One region of the Bradyrhizobium sp. 6(2017) genome, then DNA from elsewhere that is predicted to be linked to it. Evidence: predicted binding sites of a transcription regulator. Region 1 holds the regulator's gene; each other region holds the start of a gene.
What was found. Region 1 encodes LexA, which represses DNA repair genes until DNA is damaged. Its sites were predicted from a motif close to TGTTCNNNNTGTGTTCNG; they were not measured.
Positions count from the first base shown of each region.

Region 2: G6P99_RS04740 (ATP-dependent Clp protease adaptor ClpS) is a predicted target of LexA. The motif match lies at 3,784-3,801, and genes of this name have one in related genera.
Region 3: uvrA (excinuclease ABC subunit UvrA) is a predicted target of LexA. The motif match lies at 3,847-3,864, and genes of this name have one in related genera.

Region 1 is NZ_CP049289.2:5,388,735-5,395,726, forward strand. It holds gene G6P99_RS25220 (GDCCVxC domain-containing (seleno)protein) at 1-46, opposite strand, end outside; gene G6P99_RS25225 (cation transporter) at 51-335, opposite strand; gene G6P99_RS25230 (mercuric transporter MerT family protein) at 350-736, opposite strand; gene G6P99_RS25235 (MerR family transcriptional regulator) at 785-1,234, shown strand; gene G6P99_RS25240 (HAD family hydrolase) at 2,310-2,936, shown strand; gene glp (gephyrin-like molybdotransferase Glp) at 2,962-4,173, shown strand; gene lexA (transcriptional repressor LexA) at 4,406-5,110, shown strand; gene G6P99_RS25255 (hypothetical protein) at 5,454-5,882, shown strand; gene G6P99_RS25260 (hypothetical protein) at 6,045-6,272, shown strand; partial or broken gene G6P99_RS25265 (ComEC/Rec2 family competence protein) at 6,269-6,992, opposite strand, start outside.
Region 2 is NZ_CP049289.2:995,542-1,002,533, forward strand. It holds gene G6P99_RS04730 (tetratricopeptide repeat protein) at 1-1,578, shown strand, start outside; gene G6P99_RS04735 (helix-turn-helix domain-containing protein) at 1,625-1,906, opposite strand; gene G6P99_RS04740 (ATP-dependent Clp protease adaptor ClpS) at 2,016-3,755, opposite strand; gene G6P99_RS04745 (mechanosensitive ion channel domain-containing protein) at 4,093-6,435, shown strand; gene G6P99_RS04750 (LLM class flavin-dependent oxidoreductase) at 6,665-6,992, shown strand, end outside.
Region 3 is NZ_CP049289.2:4,979,466-4,986,457, reverse strand. It holds gene gyrA (DNA gyrase subunit A) at 1-182, opposite strand, end outside; gene G6P99_RS23200 (DUF2306 domain-containing protein) at 396-794, opposite strand; gene G6P99_RS23195 (single-stranded DNA-binding protein) at 1,047-1,532, opposite strand; gene G6P99_RS23190 (outer membrane protein) at 1,987-2,730, shown strand; gene G6P99_RS23185 (outer membrane protein) at 3,036-3,695, shown strand; gene uvrA (excinuclease ABC subunit UvrA) at 3,951-6,935, shown strand; gene G6P99_RS23175 (tetratricopeptide repeat protein) at 6,986-6,992, shown strand, end outside.

The DNA of each region.
Region 1 (6,992 bases):
TCGCAACGGCGCAGTGCGGACAGGTGATCGTTGATTCAAGAAGCATCGGATCAGCCCTTGGGTGCGGACGGATAACCTGCCTTGGTGGTCGCCGTTGTGAGTTGGTTCACATCGGCTTTCGCATCATCATAAACAACCGTTGCGGTCTTGTCCTTGTAGGACACCGCAACCTTGGCAACGCCGGGAACGGCTTCAAGGCTTCCCTTGACGATGGATGGGCAGGCCGCGCAATCCATATTGTTCACGGCCAGGACAATCGTCTTGTCTGCGGCCATCACTGCCGGCGAAGCGATGATGCCGACGGCAAAAGCCGCGACGGCGACAAGCTTGTTCATGGGAAATTCTCCAGTCATGAGTCAAGAAAGAGAGGTGCGATGAAGTCGAGGCCGAGCGCGGCGACGACAAGGATCGTTGCGAGGATGAGGCTGGTTTTGACGATGCGGTTCGGCAGCGGGCGCGCGCAGGCCTCGCCATCGGCGCAGGCGCGCGTTGAGGATCGGCAGACCAGCCAATAGCCGTGCCCGAGGCACACGAGCGTGGCGGCGATGAAGTACGGCTGATAGGCGGCCAGCCGGGTGAAGTTCCCGATCCAGGCCCCGCTGACCCCGAGGCCAAACAGCGCAAGTGGCAGGATGCAGCAAGACGACGCCGCAAGCGCGCCAAGCAGGCCGCCCGCCGCGATTAGCCTTTGTCGCTGCCGATTGTCGGCAATGTGATCCGCCTGATTGCTCATCATGCGCTAAACCATGCATCCTGTAGTGACTACAGGATCAAGGGCTATTTCATGCGCGCCATCACGTCTTCGGGAGTCGGAAACATCTCGATCGGCGAGCTATCCGAGCTCAGCGGCGTGAACATCGAGACCATCCGCTATTATGAGCGGATCAAAATGCTGCCCGCGCGGTTCCGAACGGCGAGCGGTCGACGGGTCTACGGACCGGCCGAAAGACGGACATTGGTCTTCATCCGGCGATCCCGCGACCTCGGGTTCACACTTGAGGAGATTCGCGCCTTGCTGGCTCTGGGAGGGCCAGGACGCGCTCCGTGCGCCGACGTGCACAAGATCGCGAGCGCACATCTGGCGAACGTTCGTAAAAAACTCTCTGACCTCGTCAAGCTTGAATCCATCCTGGCGGAAACGGTTGCGCAATGCTCCGACGGCGCCACCCCCGACTGTCCGGTGCTTGATATTCTGGATGCCGGCCGGCCGACTAGCCAAATATCCGATGTCTGACGCACCGGTTGGACGCTCGTGAAGGAGGACGGTGGTCGAGGTGCGGTAGGCGACCTGGGGTCCCACGGCAGCCCAATTGCGAGGGGTCTTCACGGACTGCATCAGTGCTTCCAGGACAAGCCGAAAGTTCCTCGGAGGGAGCCGGAACGGACACGAACCCACGTTAGTTGAACAGAATGATTTTCGAAGATGGACCGTCATCACCGTGACCCGGAAAACCTTGCAGGCACGCTCCGAGCAAGCGCTCGTCGTCATCATTCTCAGCACCGGCGCGCTGATCGCCTATTTCGGCCTGGCGCTTTCGAGGATGTGAGAGGCTGGCTCCGAGGGTGCCTTGATGCGCCAAAGCCGGTGCCGCCCTGCCACTGAGTTGCCCGACGGCGCAAGCCCCTCGCGCAAAAATCTTTCTGTTTATCGGCACGCCCAACTCAGTGTATGAATCTCCCCGTCTCACCCGATCGAGGGGCGCTGCGCATCGTCACGGGTGTTGCGGTGAGATGCGGTGGACGCCGAGCGTGTGACTGACGAGAGCACGCGAAGCGGACGGGGAAGTCGTGTGGTCCTGACGCCCTAGCGGCCGGTGTCCCCAAGCAAAGCGCGAAAGCGTTTTGCGAAGGCGGTGACAAAAAAGCCCAGTCTCGCCGGGGAGAGCACGAAATAATCCGTAAGCCATCGCGCAGGGAAAGCCGGATTGCTCCGGTTACACCTGTGGTCCTACCCCCGAGCTTTCTACCTTTGCTCGGGGCCCATGGGTGCGATCGGCACCCGGCTTTCCCTGCGCCCTCTTCAAGGAGAGGGCGGAACGAGAAGCAAGGCTCGGACAAATCATGTCGCGAGAATGCGGGCGCATGCCCCACAGACCGTGCCACACATTCACCGTCGTCCCGGCGAAAGCCGGGACCCATAACCACAAAAGAATATTGTTGAGCGTCGCTGGAACGACGAGTCCCGTTCACTACAATTGCTGCGGCGTATGGGTCCCGGCCTTCGCCGGGACGACAGGGAAGTCGCATGCCTGCCGCACAAATCGGGGAGATTGCCGCCTGCCCGCAATTTTCGTACATGGTTTCACGCAATGACCTCGCAACTCTCTCCCACTTCCGTCGACGTGCTGCTGTTCGATATCGGCCGCGTCGTGCTCGATATCAGCCTCGACAAGGCGATGACGCACTGGGCACAGCATGCCGGTTGCGCGCCGGCCGACCTCGCCGGCCGTTTCGTCGTCGACGACAGTTACAAGCATCACGAGATCGGCCGGATCGACGACGCGACGTTCTTTACCAGCCTGCGCCGGTCACTCGGCGTCGAGCTCACCGACGCGCAATTCCTCGAGGGCTGGAATTCGATCTTCACCGGCGAGATGCCAGGCATCGCCCCCTTGCTCGCGGCCGCCGCCAGGCGAATGCCGCTCTACGCCTTCTCCAACACCAACCCGGCCCATGTCGCGCATTTCTCGGTCGCCTATGCCGAGTTGCTCAGCCACTTCCGGACCGTGTTCCTGTCCTCGAACATCGGCCTTCGGAAACCCGACGCCGCGGCCTACGATCATGTGATAGAAGCGATCGGCGTGCCGGCGTCGCGGATCCTGTTCTTCGACGATCTGGCTGCCAATATCGAAGGTGCGCGGGCGCGCGGCCTTCAAGCCATCCACGTGACATCGACGGATGACGTGGCAAGGGCGCTGACCGCACTTGGTATTTGACCATTTGCCTTGAGGAGTTTTGCGCGTGGCCCTGATGCCGGTTGCCGATGCCCTGTCCGCCGTTCTTGCCGGCGCCGAACCGCTGCCGGAGGAGATGGTCGCGCTCGATGCCGCCTACCACCGCACGCTGGCGCACGACCTCGCGGCGCGCCGCACCCAGCCGCCGGAGCCGATGTCGGCCATGGACGGCTACGCGGTGCGCGCCGCCGATGCGGCTCATCTCAAGGCCCGTCTCAAGGTGATCGGCGAAGTCGCCGCCGGCCGGCCGTTCGAGCGGACGCTCAGTGCCGGCGAAGCGGTGCGGATCTTCACCGGCGGCGTCATCCCCCATGGCGCCGACGCCGTCATCATCCAGGAAGACACCCGGCTCGACGGCGACCACATCTCGATCACGGAGGCTGCGAGCCCAGGACGGCACATCCGCCCGGCCGGCGTCGACTTCCGTGAGGGCAACCTGCTGCTGAACCGTGGCAGCCGCCTCTCCGACCGCGCGCTTTCGCTGGCGGCCGCCATGAACTATCCGGAACTCGCGGTGCGCCGCCGCCCGAAGGTCGCGGTGCTCGCCACCGGCGACGAGCTGGTGATGCCGGGCTCAAGGCCCGGCCCTGGCCAGATCGTCTATTCCAACGGCTATGCGCTGCGGGCACTGGCGCGCGCCGAAGGCGCCGAGACCGTCGATCTCGGGGTTGCCGCCGACACGGTGGCAGCGACCACCGCCGGCATCCGCCGGGCGCGCGAGACCGGCGCCGACATCCTGATCACCACCGGCGGCGCCTCGGTCGGCGACCACGATCTGGTCAAGCAGTCGCTGGAGGCCGAGGGCGTCGCGATGGCGTTCTGGCGGATCGCGATGCGGCCCGGCAAGCCGATGATGCACGGCCGGCTCGGGGCCATGCGGGTGATCGGCCTGCCCGGCAATCCGGTATCGTCCTATGTCTGCGCCTTCCTGTTTCTGGTGCCGTTGATTCGGGCTTTGAGCGGCCGGAACACGATCCATCATGTCCGCACGACCGCCCTGCTCGGCCGCGACCTCGCCGCCAACGACCAGCGCGAGGACTATCTGCGCGCGCGTCTCGAGGAGCGCGAGGACGGCGCGCCGATCGCGACTCCGGTGATGCAGCAGGATTCTTCGCTGCTCGGGAATCTCGCTGCGGCACGGGCACTTCTGGTGCGTCCGCCGTTCGCCCCCGCCGCCGCCAAGGGCAGTGAATGCGAGATCCTGATGCTGCCTGAGTGAGGTTTTCGCGGGCTAGCCGATTGCGCGCCGCCTGATGCGTTCACCGGAAATTAAGTGGTTGCGGAACACATATCGAACATATAGTGTCCGTTCATGATTTGTTTCGAGTGCTGGTGTCTACAATCGGGAAGCCGCCAGGGAGCATTGCGCTCCCGAGATCAGGCCCCGTCTGAAGGCCCCAACTGAAGAGTCTCGGAATCGAACGACGCTACCAACCGGGGGAATACTCGAGATGCTCACGCGCAAACAGTACGAACTTCTGCGTTTCATCAATGAACGTCTGAAAGAGGCCGGCGTGCCGCCCTCCTTCGACGAGATGAAGGATGCGCTCGACCTGCGCTCGAAGTCCGGTATCCACCGCCTGATCACTGCGCTGGAGGAGCGCGGCTTCATCCGCCGCCTGCCCAACCGCGCCCGCGCCATCGAGGTCATCAAGCTGCCCGAGCTGTCGGCCGGCGGCGGCAACGGCCGCCGTGGCTTCACGCCAAGCGTCATCGAGGGCACCCTCGGCAAGCGCAGCAGCACGCCGCCGATCGCCGAGGACGACGGCAACCGTCCGGTCGCCGTCCCGGTGATGGGCCGGATCGCGGCCGGTACGCCGATCGAGGCGCTGCAGACCCGCAGCCACACCATCAGCGTGCCGCCCGACATGCTCGGCTCCGGCGAGCATTATGCGCTTGAGGTACGCGGCGACTCGATGGTCGACGCCGGCATCCTCGACGGCGATATGGCGCTGATCCAGCGCAACGACGTCGCCAACACCGGCGACATCGTGGTGGCGCTGATCGACGAGGAGGAAGCCACCCTGAAGCGCTTCCGCCGCCGCGGTGCATCGATCGCGCTCGAGCCGGCCAACACTGCCTATGAAGTGCGCATCCTGCCGCCGAACCGGGTCCGCATCCAGGGCAAGCTGATCGGGCTGTATCGCAAATACTGACGGCGGCGGAGCATGATCCGGAAAAGTGCGAAGCGGTTTTCCGAAAAGACCATGCTCGAACAGACATATGGAGCGGGATGACGATTTGAAGAAAAAGTCGTCCCGATCCAGGAACGAGCAACAGATCGGATCGTTCCTTGGAAGATAGCGCAGCGTGCGGACCAGCTTGGATGCGCCCCGATACCTCTCGCGCAGTGTAGCGCGTTTGTGATTGAGGCGTTCGACGGCCAGTCGTACAATCGCCCAGAAACGAGCAGACACTCGTTTGCTATCGTCCACTCTGGTAGAGGCCTGCGCCTCAGGGAGAGGCACGGGTCGCTACCTCGAAAAGAGGAGCCATCCGATGTGTGACTATAGTCTGCACGCCGTGGCATCGCGCCCCGCCATTGTCGGAGAGACGCTGATCACCACGACTTTCCGCGGCACGTCGACCCGCGGCTTTGCTTCGGAGAACGATCCCACTGTCGCGGTCTGCATGCTGCCGGGCACCGAGCTCGCTTTCGCCGAGAACGTTCGCTACGACAGCCGCTGGATCTGGACCAAGACGATGAATTTCCGCGTCGGCGTGTTCAACGAAGTCGAGCCCGACGTGCCCGATCGCCATCATGATGCGGTCGAATTCCCCGACGGCAGCCATGTTCTGGTAACCCAGCTCGTCGAGGGACAGCGCGTCAGCGTGCTGCAGTTGCCGGCACTGCATCCGCAGGTCGAGCACAAGCCGAAGGTTGTGGAGCGGCGCCCCTCCGCATTCGCGTCGCTGTTTTTGGGTTGAGCGCATCGTCGCCGCGGAATGAGCCATTCGGCGGCGGATGACCTTAAGCGATTTCGAGCGACCCCGGATTTCCGCTTCCGGGGCGCATGAGGAGATTTGCATCGGCGAGCGCCTTGGCGCATCATCGCGTACGGAAGACGTGCACTCACGGAAACCTGCGCAGTGGTCGACAAGGTCACATGGCAAAAGGCTGGACGCGTCACCGAGCCGGGCCGCTACTTGTTCCGGTTCGGCTGGCTGACAGTGACGGCCGATGATCTCAAGGTCTGGGAGCAGTTTCCCGAGGCCGTCTTCACCCTCGTCAAGAAGCCCGACGCCGGCCCCGATTCCGACGAGTACCATCTCGGCCTGTTCGAGCTGCCGACCGGCACCTCGCCCGGCAACGGCTAATCATCCCCCTGCAGGTCGGTCTCGGCCGGTGTCGCATCGACTGCGGGCCGCGGCGCGGCGGCGGGTGTACGGAGGACCGTCTCGCTCTCGCCGTCACCGGGAACCGCCGGCGACCACGGCCGGTCGATCCCGCCGGGCTTCACCGCATCGATGGCGTAGCCGTCCCTGTTTCGCCGTAGCACCAGCGCACCGTGGCGCCGCAGCCGCTCGGCATCGATCACCGAGGCCGCGCAGCCCTGCGGCGCCGGCCGCGCGGTGACGATCAGCGCCGCCCGCTCGCAATCGTCGGCCAGCGCCTCCGGCCGCATCGCCAGTGCGACGAAGGCACCGCCCGGACCCTGGGTCGCGCAGCCGCCCGGATCGCAGGAGACGCCCTCGCCGAGCGACGCATCGGCGGCGGTCCGCGCATCGGCATCCGCCGCCAGCCATTCCTTGACCAGGAAGGCATCCTTCGCGCTATGCATCAGATGCAGCCGCCCGTCGCCGCCGCGTACCGCGACGTTCCGGCCGTCGGCGGAAATCAGGACGTCAGGCAGCGGCACCCTCACCGCCCAGACTGTGGCCACTACCAGCAGCACCGCGCCGGACCAGCGCAGCGGCGTGCGCAGCAGTCCGAGCAGGATGATGCCCGCGCTTGCGACGATCAGCGGCCCGATGCCGAACGCCGCCATCCGCCCCACCGCGCCAGGCAGCGCGGCGACCCATTGCGTCACCAAAATC
Region 2 (6,992 bases), 4.4 Mb from region 1:
CTCAATCTCGGCAATGTGTTGACCGATCAGAACAAGCTCGGCGACGCCGCCACCGCCTATCGCCGCGGCATTGGCGCCGATCCCGACAATGCCGGGCTGCATTGCGGTCTCGGCGGCGCGCTCTACCGCCAGGGCCTGCTCGACGACGCGATTGTGCAATTTCGCCGCGCGACGGCGCTCGATCCGGAGAACCTCACCCCGCAGCGTCTGCTTGCGATGGTCCTGCACGAAGCGGGCGAGCGCGAGGAGGCCCTCCGCATCTATCGGAATGTCTCGGCCCGCGACCCGTCCGACCACGTCATCCTCAACAATCTCGGCGCCTGCCTGTTCGAGCTTGGGCAGGTCGACGACGCCATCGCCTGCGCCGAGCTCGCGCTGGCGCTCAAGCCGGACTATGCGGCTGCGCACACCAATCTCGGGATCATCTTCGAGGCGCAAAATCTGGTCGAGGCGGCGGTCGCGGCACATCGGCGCGCCATTGAGCTCGAGCCCCATTACGCCAAGGGCCATGCCAATCTCGCGGTCGCGCTGCGCAATGCCGGCGACATCGATGCGGCGCTGGTGGCCTCGCGCAAGGCCATCGCGCTCGATCCCGATCAGCCGCTTGCGCATTACAACCACGCGCATTTCCTCCTGATGAACGGCGAGTTCGAGGAGGGTTTTGAAGAGTACCAGTGGCGCCGCAAGACCAAGATGCTCAGTGACGGCGATCCCGTGTTCGACGAGCCCGAATGGCAGGGGGAGCCGCTCGCCGGGCGCACGCTGCTGCTGTTTGCCGAATACGGGCTCGGCGACGCCATCAATTTCGTCCGCTATGTGCCGATGCTGGCGGGCAGAGGCGGCCGGATCATCCTGCAGGTGCAGCCGGCGCTGGTCTCACTGCTGCGGCCGATGCTGCCCGATGTCGCGGTGTTCGCCCGCGGCGAGCCATTGCCGCCGTTCGATCTACAGCTGCCTCTGCTGAGCCTGCCGCGGATCTTCCGCACCACCGTCGATACGATTCCCGCTGACGTGTCCTATCTGCAGGCGGATGCCGTCAAGCTCGCGCGCTGGCGCGCGGCGCTCGCCGGCGCTGCCGGGCTGAAGGTCGGCGTGGTGTGGGCCGGCAACCCGAGGCACAAGGGCGACCGCCAGCGCTCGCTGCCGGCAGACGCCGTGTTGCCGCGGCTGGTCACACCTGGTGTCCAGCTCTACAGCCTGCAGAAGGAACCACGGCCGGATGATGCTCCGATCCTGCGGCGTCTCGGTTCCGATATCGTCGACCTCGCGCCGACGCTCGGCGATTTCGCCGACACCGCGGCTGCCGTCTGCGCGCTCGATCTCGTGATCGCCGTCGACACCTCGGTCGCCCATCTTGCCGGCGCACTCGGTCGCCCGGTTTGGCTGCTGTGTCCCTATGCGCTGGACTGGCGCTGGCTGCGCGATCGCGCCGACACGCCGTGGTATCCGACCATGCGGCTGTTCCGCCAGGACCGACCGCAGGCCTGGGACCGCGTGCTGGCGCGGATGTCGGACGAGCTTGCGCGTCTCGCGGCCGGCGAGCGTGACTTGCTGCTGGCGCCGGTGCAGCGGGGATAATCAGCCAGCGGCGCCGATGGGCGGGCGGATCGTCTGTTGCTTGGCGTTACGCCGCCGAGAGCCGGATCTGGAACTTGCTGCCAGTCGCCTTGGCAAATCGTAGCAGCGTCTTGGTGCTCGGCAGCGTTTGGCCGCTTTCGAGGCGAGCGACGGTCGACTGACTCGTGCCCATCCTGGCTGCGAGTTCGGATTGCGATAGTCCCGCGCGTCGACGCGCCCTGACCAGCTCTGCAGCGATCTCGAACTCGGGCGCAAGGGCATCGTATTCAGCCCTGACCTTGGGATTGGCCAACAAGCGCGCCTTGAGCTTTTCGAATGGAATGGTCATGCAATTCCCTTTGCTCGCTGCAACGCCAACTCGATCTCCGCGGGCAAGCGGGAGGTTATCTCATTTTTGAGATGGAGTGGAGCGCGGGGACGTCCCGATGCGTCGGCCATCACCCCGCGCTCATTCCCTGCGCTCCGCCGAGCAGCTTGACGTTGAGCCGGCCGCCGTCGAACAGCATCTCATTCAGCGCGCCGTCGATGTCTTCAGCGGTGACGTCCCGGCCGCCGCCGCGTGCGATGCTCGCCTGAGCGATGCGGCGCATCAGCTCCTTGATGAAGGCGGCGCTGACGCTTGCCGTGCGCGCCACCGCCTGGTCGATGATGGCCTCGTCGAGCGGCAGGCCCTTGCCATAGAGCCGGATCAACTTGCCGCGCCCGGTCTCGTCGGGCAGCGGCACCTCGATCGCCTGGTCGATGCGGCCGGGCCGGCCGGCCAGCGCGCTCTCCAGCTCTTCTGGCCGGTTGGTGGTCAGCACGAACAGGATATCGCAATCCTCCTTCAGGCCGTCCATCTCGTTGAGCAGCTTGTTGAGCAGGGATTCCTCGCACGGTCCGCCCATGTCCTCGCGGTCGCGCGCGATCAGGTCGACATCCTCGATCACCACCATGGTCGGCTGCAGCAGCCGCGCAAGGCTCATATAGGCACCGAGCAGGCCGACCTGCTCGGCGGTGACGATCAGCGTGGTGTGGCCGGGCAGGTTGGTGGCAAGATAGCGAATGGTGTGGGTCTTGCCGGTGCCGGGCGGGCCGTAGAGCAGGATGCCCTTGCGGGTCGACTGGCCGAGCCCGCGCAGCAGATCGCGGCTTTCGACAAAGCCGAGCACGTTGCGGTCGAGCAGCCGCAACGTCCGGTCCGGCAGGATCACGTCATCGCGAGCAACCGTCGGCAAACGATGCACGGTCAAGCCACGCGAACGTCCGCGATAATTGGCGCCATCCTCCAGCGACAGGATCTTGCCGCGATAGGATCGCGCCGCATGCACGGCTATTTCCAGCTCGGCGAAGATGCGCTGCACGAAAGCATTGCCGGCCGCGCCGGCGGGCACCGCAAGCTCGATCCGCAGTGATGGCTCGTGGTTGTATTCGCGATGGAATGTCAGCAGCACCGCGTAGCGCAGCTCTTCGGTTCGGCACAGCCACAGTCCATTGGCGAGGCACTTCACCGGTTCGGCCTCGCCGATGTCGACGTCGTGATATTGCGGCGGCGCGATCGCCGGTGCATTGCGGCCGGCCTTCATCAGCGCCGCGAAGTCGAGGGTCTCGTAGCGATATTCCTCATGGATGCCGAAGAAGTGGATCGGATCGGTGAGCAGCTTCTCAATCGCGACCTGAACGTCGGCGCGCATGTGACCCGGAAACTGTCGCGCCCGCGTCACGATCAGGTTGCGCGGCACGTCGGCGAAATGCCAGTCGAGCGCAACGTAAGCGGATCGAAACGTTTCGCTTGGCAATTCTTCCGAGCTGCGGCGTGCGGCGAGCAGACAATCACTGCACAGCGAGGCGGTCGCACCGGTCATACCGGCGAGAAAAATCTCCGTCACGGCCCGCGGGGCTTCGCAGAGATCGCAGGGGCGGCTGGCGTCGGCGGATTCGGAGGTGATCATCAATGGCTGGCCGTTGGAGCGGATCAGCCACTTCGCCGAGTTGAATATTGCCCGTGCCACCGGTGCCGGATAGGGGCCGCACGGAATAGCACCTTTGGCTTCGATCAAGGCAGCCGCCGCGACGGCTTCCTGCTGGGATTTTCCGAACACCGTTCGCAACAAATCCTGCACGAATTCCAGCGGGGTTTCATCGTCGTCGTGGATGAAGAGCTGCACCGGTCCGTCGTCGGCAAAAACATCGTGCATGAGAGCCCCGCAACGCAATGGAACGCAAAAGAACAAAATAAGAACATCATAGAGGCCCTTGCTCGTCAAGCGAAAGATTGTCCTATCTCAGCCCTGGCGTGTGGGGAGCGCGGATTGGTCCGCTCAGCGCGGAACGCGCTGCAGAGCGTAAACGCGGCTCAACGCTTGTGACGATTGTGTTGCGGCAAATGCCAAGACAAATGCCAAGAGATGGCCGCCGCAGCGGCAAACTTCCGACACATCATCGAGGCGAAAAGGAGTAATCCGACATGATGCGAGCGCGAGGCAGATTCTCTCAAGGAATCTTCCGTCGCGCGATTATTTTTATGAGGTCCTCGTGTCGCACAAACTTCGTTTTGCGATCCTTCTCGTCTTCACACTGTTCCTCTCTCCCGCGCTCGCGCAGCCGGCCGCCAAGCCGGCGCCGCCGCAACCCGCACCCAGCGACGCGCTGACGCCTGAGCAGGCCAGGCGCGCGCTCGACACGCTGCAGGACGACAAGAAGCGCGGCGAGATCATCAACACGCTGCGCGCCATCGCCAACGCCTCGCCGCAGGCGGCGCAGCCCGCGCCGGCCCCCGAGCAGCAGTCGCCGATCCCGCTCACCGCCGACAGTCTCGGCGCGCAGCTGTTGCTGATGGTCTCGGAGCAGGTCGGCGAGATGTCGCGCGAAGTCGCCGACGTCGCGCGCACGCTGACGCATTTCCCCGCGTTCTATTACTGGTTCGTGCGCACCGCCAACGATCCGGCTGCCTACGGCCTCATGATCGATATCGCCTGGAAGCTGGCGCTGGTGTTCGGCTGCGCGCTGGCAGCCGAATGGGTGGTGTTCCGTCTGATCAAGCGGCCGGTCGCATTCCTGGAAGCGCGGCTGCCGCAGACTGCGCGGGTGCCGGTGCAGGCGCTGGCCAGCGCCGATCCGCCGTCGTCGGTCGCCGACGTCACCCCGGAGGGCGATCTGCATCGCCGCCGGCTCGGCCTGGCGCGGGCCTGGCAGTCGCTGGTCCGGCTGCCCTTCGTGCTCGGCCGCCTCGTGCTCGAATTGTTGCCGGTGGTGGTGTTCGGCGGCGTCGCCACCGCGCTGCTCGGCACCGAGATCGGCGACCAGTCGACCACGCGGCTCGTGATTCTGGCGGTCGTCAACGCCTATGTGTTCTCGCGCGTGCTGATCTGCGCCGTGCGCGCGCTGGCCGGGCCGTTCGGCCTGTTCCGCGTCCGTGCCGAGACCGCGGCCTATATCGAGATCTGGGCGCGGCGCATCGTGGCCGTCGGCGTCTCCGGCATCGCCTTTGCCAATGTCGCGCTGCTGCTCGGGCTATCTCGCGCCGGCTACGCCGCGCTGCTCCGGCTCGTGATGCTCGTCGTGCATCTCTTCATCGTCGTCATCATCCTGCAGTGCCGCCGGCAGGTCGCGGAAGCGATCCGCGCGCCGGCCGGTCGCACCGGCATCGCGGCGCGGACGCGCAACCGCCTCGCGTCGCTCTGGCACGTGCTGGCGATCGCGCTCGACCTCGCGCTATGGGCGGTGTGGGCGCTCAACATCCGCAACGGGTATTCGCTCCTGCTGCAATATTTCGTCGGCACCGTCGCGGTGCTGCTGGTCACCCGCCTCGTCATCATGGTGGTGCTGAGCCTGATCGATCGCGGCTTCCGTATCAGCCCGGATCTCTTGCACCGCTTCCCCGGGCTGGAGACCCGCGCCAACCGCTATCTGCCGCTGCTGCGCAAGGTGGTTACGGCGGTGATCGCGCTGATCGGCTTCGTCGCGCTGCTCGAGGTCTGGGGCGTCGACGCCATCGTCTGGTTCTATGGCGGCCAGATCGGCAGCCGCCTGATCTCGGCGCTGGTGACGATCGGGATTGCCGCGTTTGCCGCGGCCGTGATCTGGGAGGTCGCCAATGCGCTGATGGACCGGCAGATCGAATCGCTGTCGCGCGAGGGGCATTTTGCCCGCGCCGCGCGCCTGCGCACCTTCCAGCCGATGCTGCGCACCGCGCTGTTCTGCATCATCGTCACGGTGGTCGGGCTCACGGCGCTCAGCGAGATCGGCGTCAATGTCGCGCCGCTGCTCGCCGGCGCCGGCATCGTCGGCATCGCGATCGGCTTCGGTTCGCAGAAGCTGGTTCAGGACCTGATCACCGGGCTGTTCCTGCTGATCGAGAACACTGTGCAGGTCGGCGACAACGTCACGGTGTCGGGCCTCTCGGGCGTGGTCGAGAATGTCTCGATCCGCACCATGCGGCTGCGTGCCGGCGACGGCTCGGTGCATGTGGTGCCGTTCAGCGCGGTGACCACGATCACCAATGCCAGCCGCGGCGCCGGCAATGCCGCGGTCAGCGTCAACGTGTCCTACAAGGAGGACACCGACCGCGCCGGCGAGGTGCTGAAGGACATCGTCGCCGGGATGCGTCAGGAGGCGGCGTATCGCGCGCTGATCCGCGGCGATCTCGAATTGTGGGGCGTCGACAAGGTCGACGGCTCGGTCGTGACCATCGTCGGCCAGATCCGCTGCACCGATGGCGGCCGCTGGTCGGTGCAGCGCGAGTTCAACCGCCGCATGAAGCGGCGCTTCCAGGAAGAGGGCATCGAGATCGCCTCGATGGGCCAGACCATTTTGATGCAGCTTCCGGCACCCTCCGAGCCGGACACCAGCGCGCTGCCGCGCCGCGCCGCGGGCTGATTTGCGACACCGCGTTCCGTCTCATCGTTGCGACACCGTCTCGCGACGATGAGACGGCAAGGGCCTCGCTGAGCCCGAGGCATGGCTCATACTTGGCCGAAAACGCCGTCTTTCCTCCTCCTCTCCTGCGATTTCCGCGCTGGCACAGCGCTTGCTCAACGCATCTTTCGAATGCGCGGCAAGACGCATTGCATGACTGAACCGCAAAGCCAGAAGGAAGGAAATGCACATGGAGCTTGGCTACTTCACCATGCCCTCGCACCCGCCGGAGTGCGGATTGAAGGAGGGCCACGACTGGGACCTGCAGACGCTGCGCTGGCTCGACGAGCTCGGCTATCAGGAGGCCTGGATCGGCGAGCATCACACCGCACCCTGGGAGCCGCACCCGTCGCCCGACCTCTTGGTCGCGCAGGCGCTGCTGCAGACCAAGAATCTGCGCATCGGCCCCGGCGGCTTCCTGCTGCCGTATCATCACCCGGCCGAGCTCGCCAACCGCGTCGCGATGCTCGACCATCTCTCGAACGGACGGCTCAATTTCGGCGTCGCGGCCTCCGGCC
Region 3 (6,992 bases), 410 kb from region 1:
GAGTAGAGAATGCGCCGGTGCACCGGCTTCAGCCCGTCGCGCGCATCGGGCAGCGCACGCGACACGATCACGCTCATCGCGTAATCGAGGTAGGACTTCTTCATCTCGTCGAGAATGGAAACGGGACGAATATCTGAGGGCACCGGCGGCTCGCCGGGCTTGTCGTCTTCGGGTTCGGACAAAGGGGAAATCCGGTCAGTTCTGTTGGGGAATCATATAGCGTATCGAGGGCCTGATAACCACCCTTACGCGGCTCCGGCAAGCCGTTTTTCCCTTCGTTTTTTCATGCACTTACCGGCGACATTGCAGGTTCCTGGCGGGCCTGCTCTGCGTAGCAAAATGCGAGCTCGCGAAGACCAGGCGGAACCGGCTTCGCAATGCCCTTTTTCGCTCAGTTACTGGCCGAAGATCACGGCATGCATGATCCGCCCGGGCATGAAGGTGAACAGCCCGGCAATGACCAGCGCGCCGAAGAAAATGCCGATCATCGTGAACTTGTGGCGGCGGACATTGTGGCTTCGCGCGGCCGTCACGCCGAGCACCAGCATCGCCAGCGAGAAGATCGACAGCAGGTGGATCGGGCTCCATGGGCCCAGCAGCCGGATCTGGTGGATCCAGAACGAGCTCCCTGCGACGATCAGCATCAGGATCACCCAGATCCAGCCGAGCGTCCGGTGCGGCAGCGTGCCCTTCGGTGCGGCGAGCTGAATCGAGCCGAGCACGAAGGCGGCCATCGCCGCGAAGGCATGGAACGGGATCGCAGGCGCAGCGTCGAGCAATGGCGCGAGGCTCATGATGGCGGCCCTCGGGTGATGCGCGCGGCCAGGCATCGCTCGCCGCAGGCCGATGTAAATATCATTCACATAAGCCTGTGTCAAAGCACGGGGAACCCGCAAAGGCATCTTCCGATAATCACGTAATATCAGATTGATACGAGATTATCCTCATAGTCCACACAAAGGACTTCCCTCGCACGTCGTACCGCCGCCCCGGGAAATGATCTTCACGAGGGCGACGCCTGACAGAATGTGGGAGGCGCGATCTCGTCAGAACGGGATGTCGTCGTCCATATCGCTGTTGCGGCCGCCTGCGGCGACTGCACGGCGCGGCGCCGAGCTGACCGGTCCGGCCGAGCCGAAATCGCTGCCGCCATCATCGGAGAAGCTGCCGCCTCCGCCGCTGCGCCCGTCGAGCATCGTCAGGTTGGAGTTGAAGCCCTGCAGCACGACCTCGGTCGAGTACTTCTCGACGCCGCTCTGGTCGGTCCATTTGCGGGTCTGCAACTGACCCTCGATGTACACCTTGGCGCCCTTCTTCAGATACTGCTCGGCGACCTTGCAGAGACCTTCGTTGAAGATCACGACGCGGTGCCACTCGGTCTTTTCCTTGCGCTCGCCGGTGCCCTTGTCGCGCCAGGTTTCCGAGGTGGCGATCGACAGATTTGCGATCGGACGGCCATCCTGCGTCCGCCGGATTTCCGGATCCTTGCCGAGGTTTCCAACCAGGATCACCTTGTTCACGCTTCCCGCCATCGCATCATCTCCACTCAAAAACCGGGCGCCGGACATCGGCCGCCACTCTCAACCTTCGCCACTTACATTGCAGGCGTCGTGGATGACCCTATACGCCGGCGCCGGCCCGACGCCTTTGCCGTCGCGCGGTTATCCACGATTATTGAGATCGAGATATAGCATCGCCGCCGTCACCGTTCCAGTTTTGTTCGCCACAACCTGCCGTAGCAGCCGGCGACGGCGTTGGCGTGGCCGCCGGTCACGGGATCAGCGGTTGCCCCGCAGTGATCACTCAGAAAACTTGCAACAAAATCAGCACCTTGCGTGGTCGGCACTTCTTCCGCGAGTGTTGCATTTGGGAGACGGCGTTTCCGGTTGAATCAGCGTATAGATTCCAACCATGGCGCGGGCGCTCGCGTCTGAGATCGTGCTTCGGGACCAGTTGGAAGCCGATTTGGGAAGCTGGGGATTGATGATGAAGAAGTTTTTGCTCGCGACCGTTGCTCTGATTGCGTTCGCCGCGCCGGCGGCGGCGGCCGATCTGGCTGCCCGCCCCTATACCAAGGCGCCGCCGATGATCGCCGCCGTCTATGACTGGAGCGGCTTCTATATCGGCGCCAACGGCGGTTGGGGTTCGAGCCACAATTGCTGGGATCAGCTCCCGGGCGGCACTTTCATCGGATCGGATGGTTGCCACGATGCGACGGGCGGCGTCGCCGGTGGTCAGATCGGCTATCGCTGGCAGGCGGGCACCTGGGTGTTCGGCCTCGAAGCGCAGGGCGACTGGGCTGACCTGAAGGGCAGCAACGGCAGCGCGATCTTCCCGGGCCTGTTCACCAACCAGAGCAAGATCGACGCGTTCGGCCTGTTCACCGGCCAGATCGGTTACGCCGTCAACAACGTGCTGCTCTACGCCAAGGGCGGTGCAGCGCTGACCGACAACCGCTTCAGCACCTACTTCACGCCGACCGGCGCGCTCGGCGGCCGCGCCACCGACACCCGCTGGGGTGGCACCATCGGCGCCGGCATCGAAGTCGGCTTCGCGCCGAACTGGACCGCTGGTATCGAATACGACCACCTGTTCATGCAGGACAAGACCTACAACCTCACCACCCCGAATGGCGCGCTGTTCAGCACCATCCGCGACCGCCAGGACGTCGACTTCGTCACCGTCCGCGTGAACTACAAGTGGGGTGGCCCGGTCGTTCCGCGCTACTGATCGCACGCAGCGGATCTGATCCAGACGAAAGGCCGGCGTTGCGCCGGCCTTTTTGTTTGCGCGATCGAACGGCCGAACGCCCCGGTCCATAGCATCGGAGACCGGAGCCAGCCTCGCGCCGGCTCTCCTATTGGTACGTGCGCACCTCGCGCGCTCGTTTTCCGTGCATTGTGGTTTCCCGGTTACACAACCTCCGCGATTTCTGTGTAGAAACTTTTGCTCGTCACGCAACATTCCCGTGACGCTCCCTCCAATGTTTGGAGGGACAAGAAAATGGGCAAGAAAACGGGACTCGGACTTTGAAAATCAGGAATGTTTTGCTGGCATCGGCCGGCATGCTCGCACTGAGCACTTTTGCACCTGCGATGGCCGCCGACATGGCTGCACGCGCCCCCTACGTGAAGGCTCCGCCGCCGGCCGCGATCTACAACTGGACCGGCTTCTACATCGGCGGCTTCGGTGGCTATGCCAGCGAGGATTCCGGCAATCCGAAGATGGAAGGCGGCTTCGGTGGCGGCACCATCGGCTACAACTGGCAGGCCAGCAACATCGTGTACGGCCTTGAGGCCGACGGCGCCTGGGCTGACGTCAATGCCTCCGCCACCGGCTTTGGCATCACCGCGACGAGCAAGATCGACGCGCTCGGCACCGTGCGCGGCCGCCTCGGCTTCGCGGTCGACAAGGTGCTGTTCTACGGCACCGGTGGCTATGCCTGGATCGACAACAAGATTATCCTTAGCGGCTTCGGCCTGACTACCTCGCAGAGCAACTTCCACTCCGGCTGGACCGTCGGCGCTGGCATCGAAGCCTTCATCGCGCCGCAGTGGTCGATCAAGGGCGAGTACCTGTATCGCAGCCTGAGCAGCGAAAACTACTTCGGCGTGCCCTCCGGCGACCTCAACCTGCACAGCGTCCAGTTCGGCGTGAACTATCACTTCGGCGGCCCGATCGTCGCCAAGTACTGAGCCAGGGACTGGTCGTTTCGCTACGACCTCACACGGAAGGCCGGCGCCTAACGCCGGCCTTTTTCGTTGCCGGAACCAGCCCTGCTGACGGCTGCTGCCATCGGGCAAACTATCCGTTGATGGAGACGACTCAGCACTGGAAATCTGCCGCCGTTCTTCCTACGTTCCAGTCTTCTCACCCATCGGCGCAAGGTCCCGGCAGCACCGGCGATGCGCGCCCAAAAGGCGCCCGATCATGCGCCCGGAATTGTCGCAATGGATGAAGTGCTCAAGGCGAAGCGCCAACAGAACGCCGGCTCCTCATCGCGCGCCATCACGATCCGCGGCGCGCGCGAACACAATCTGAAGAACATCGACGTCGAGATTCCGCGCGACAGACTGGTGGTGTTCACCGGCCTGTCCGGCTCCGGCAAGTCGTCGCTCGCATTCGACACCATCTATGCCGAAGGCCAGCGACGCTACGTCGAGTCGCTGTCGGCCTATGCGCGGCAATTCCTTGAGATGATGCAGAAGCCCGACGTCGACCAGATCGACGGCCTGTCTCCTGCGATCTCGATCGAGCAGAAGACCACGTCGAAGAACCCGCGCTCCACGGTCGGCACCGTCACCGAGATCTACGACTACATGCGCCTGTTGTGGGCGCGCGTCGGCGTGCCCTATTCGCCAGCCACGGGGCTGCCGATCGAAAGCCAGATCGTCTCGCAGATGGTCGACCGCGTGCTGGCGCTGCCGGAAGGCACCCGCCTCTATCTGCTGGCGCCGGTCGTGCGCGGCCGCAAGGGCGAGTACAGGAAGGAGCTCGCCGAGTACCTCAAGAAGGGTTTTCAGCGCGTCAAGATCGACGGCACCTTCTACGAGCTGTCGGAGGCGCCGGCGCTCGACAAGAAATTCCCGCACGATATCGACGTCGTGGTCGACCGCATCGTGGTGCGCCCCGACCTTTCGCAGCGCCTCGCGGAGAGCTTCGAGACAGCACTGAAGCTCGCCGAGGGCCTCGCCGTGATCGAATATGCCGACGCGCCGGCGGCCGCGCAGGACGAGAAGAAAGAGGACAGGAAGAAGACCGCAAAGATCCACGACAAGAGCGGCCCCGAACGCATCCTGTTCTCGGAAAAATTCGCCTGTCCGGTTTCGGGCTTCACGATCCCCGAGATCGAACCCAGACTCTTTTCCTTCAACAACCCCTATGGCGCGTGTCCTGCCTGCGGCGGCCTTGGCGTCGAGCAGCATATCGACGAGGACCTCGTCATCCCCGACAAGGAGCTGACCTTGCGCAAGGGCGCGATCGCGCCCTGGGCGAAATCCTCCTCGTCCTATTACATCCAGACCCTGACCGCGCTCGGCAAGCACTACAAGTTCACGCTCGACACCAAGTGGAAGGACCTGCCCAAGAAGGTGCAGGCCGCGCTGCTGCATGGCTCCGGCGACGACGAGATCAAGTTCTCCTATGAGGACGGCGTCCGCTCCTACGACACCAAGAAGCCGTTCGAGGGCGTCATCACCAACATCAACCGCCGCTACCGCGAGACCGAGAGCGAGTGGGCGCGCGAGGAGCTTGGCAAATATTTCTCCGACGTGCCCTGCGCCGGCTGCAACGGCTATCGGCTGAAGCCCGAGGCGCTGTGCGTCAAGATCGGCGGCAAGCATATCGGCGAGATCTCGGAGCTCTCGGTCAGGCGCGCCGGCGAATGGTTCGAGACGGTGCCGGCGGCACTGAACGCGCAGCAGAACGAAATCGCCGCGCGTATTCTCAAGGAGATCCGCGAGCGCCTGACCTTCCTGCTCGACGTCGGCCTGAATTACCTGACGCTGTCGCGCTCCTCCGGCACGCTGTCGGGCGGCGAGAGCCAGCGCATCCGCCTGGCGTCGCAGATCGGTTCGGGGCTGACAGGCGTGCTCTATGTACTGGACGAACCCTCGATCGGCCTGCACCAGCGCGACAATGCCCGGCTGCTCGACACGTTGAAGCGGCTCCGCGACCTCGGCAACACCGTGATCGTGGTCGAGCATGACGAGGACGCCATTCGGCTTGCCGACTACGTGCTCGACATCGGCCCCGGCGCCGGCATGCATGGCGGCCACATCGTGGCCGAAGGCACGCCCGACCAGATCATGCGCAACCCGAAATCGCTGACGGGCAAATATCTGACCGGCGAGCTGTCGGTTGCGATCCCGGACCGGCGGCCGCCGAACCACCGCCGCACCATCAAGGTGATCAACGCCCGCGGCAACAATCTGAAGAACGTCTCGGCCGAAATCCCGCTCGGCCTGTTCACCTGCGTCACCGGCGTCTCCGGCGGCGGCAAGTCGACATTGCTGATCGATACGCTGTACCGCGCGATCGCCCGCAAGCTGAACAACGCCAGCGAAGGCGCCGCACCGCACGACCGCATCGAGGGCCTCGAGCACATCGACAAGATCATCGACATCGACCAGTCGCCGATCGGCCGCACGCCGCGTTCGAACCCCGCGACCTATACCGGCGCCTTCACGCCGATCCGCGAATGGTTCGCCGGCCTGCCGGAGGCGAAGGCGCGCGGCTACGAGCCCGGGCGCTTCTCCTTCAACGTCAAGGGCGGCCGCTGCGAAGCCTGCCAGGGCGACGGCGTCATCAAGATCGAGATGCACTTCCTGCCCGACGTCTACGTCACCTGCGACACCTGCAAGGGCAAGCGCTACAACCGCGAGACGCTGGAGGTGCTGTTCAAGGGCAAGAGCATCGCCGACGTGCTCGACATGACGGTCGAGGAAGCCGCCGAATTCTTCAAGGCGGTGCCGCGGGTGCGCGAGACCTTCCAGACCCTGCACCGCGTCGGCCTCGACTACATCCATGTCGGCCAGCAGGCCACCACGCTCTCAGGCGGCGAAGCCCAGCGCGTCAAACTGGCGAAGGAGCTGTCAAAGCGCGCCACCGGCCGCACGCTCTACATCCTGGACGAGCCGACGACGGGCCTGCACTTCCACGACGTGGCAAAACTGCTCGAGGTGCTGCACGAGCTGGTCGCCCAAGGCAACACGGTGGTGGTGATCGAGCACAATCTCGAGGTCATCAAGACCGCCGACTGGGTGATCGACCTCGGCCCCGAAGGCGGCGACGGCGGCGGCGAGATCGTCGCCTGGGGCCCGCCCGAGGACATCGTCAAGGCGCCGCGCAGCTACACCGGCAAATTCCTGGCGCCGGTGCTGAAGAAGGCCAACAGCAAGCCGAGGAAGAGCAGCGCGAGCGAGGCGGCGGAGTAGATTGGGATCCCTGATGTCCCAAGGCGTCAAAACACTTCTGGCTTGGTCTTATGGGTG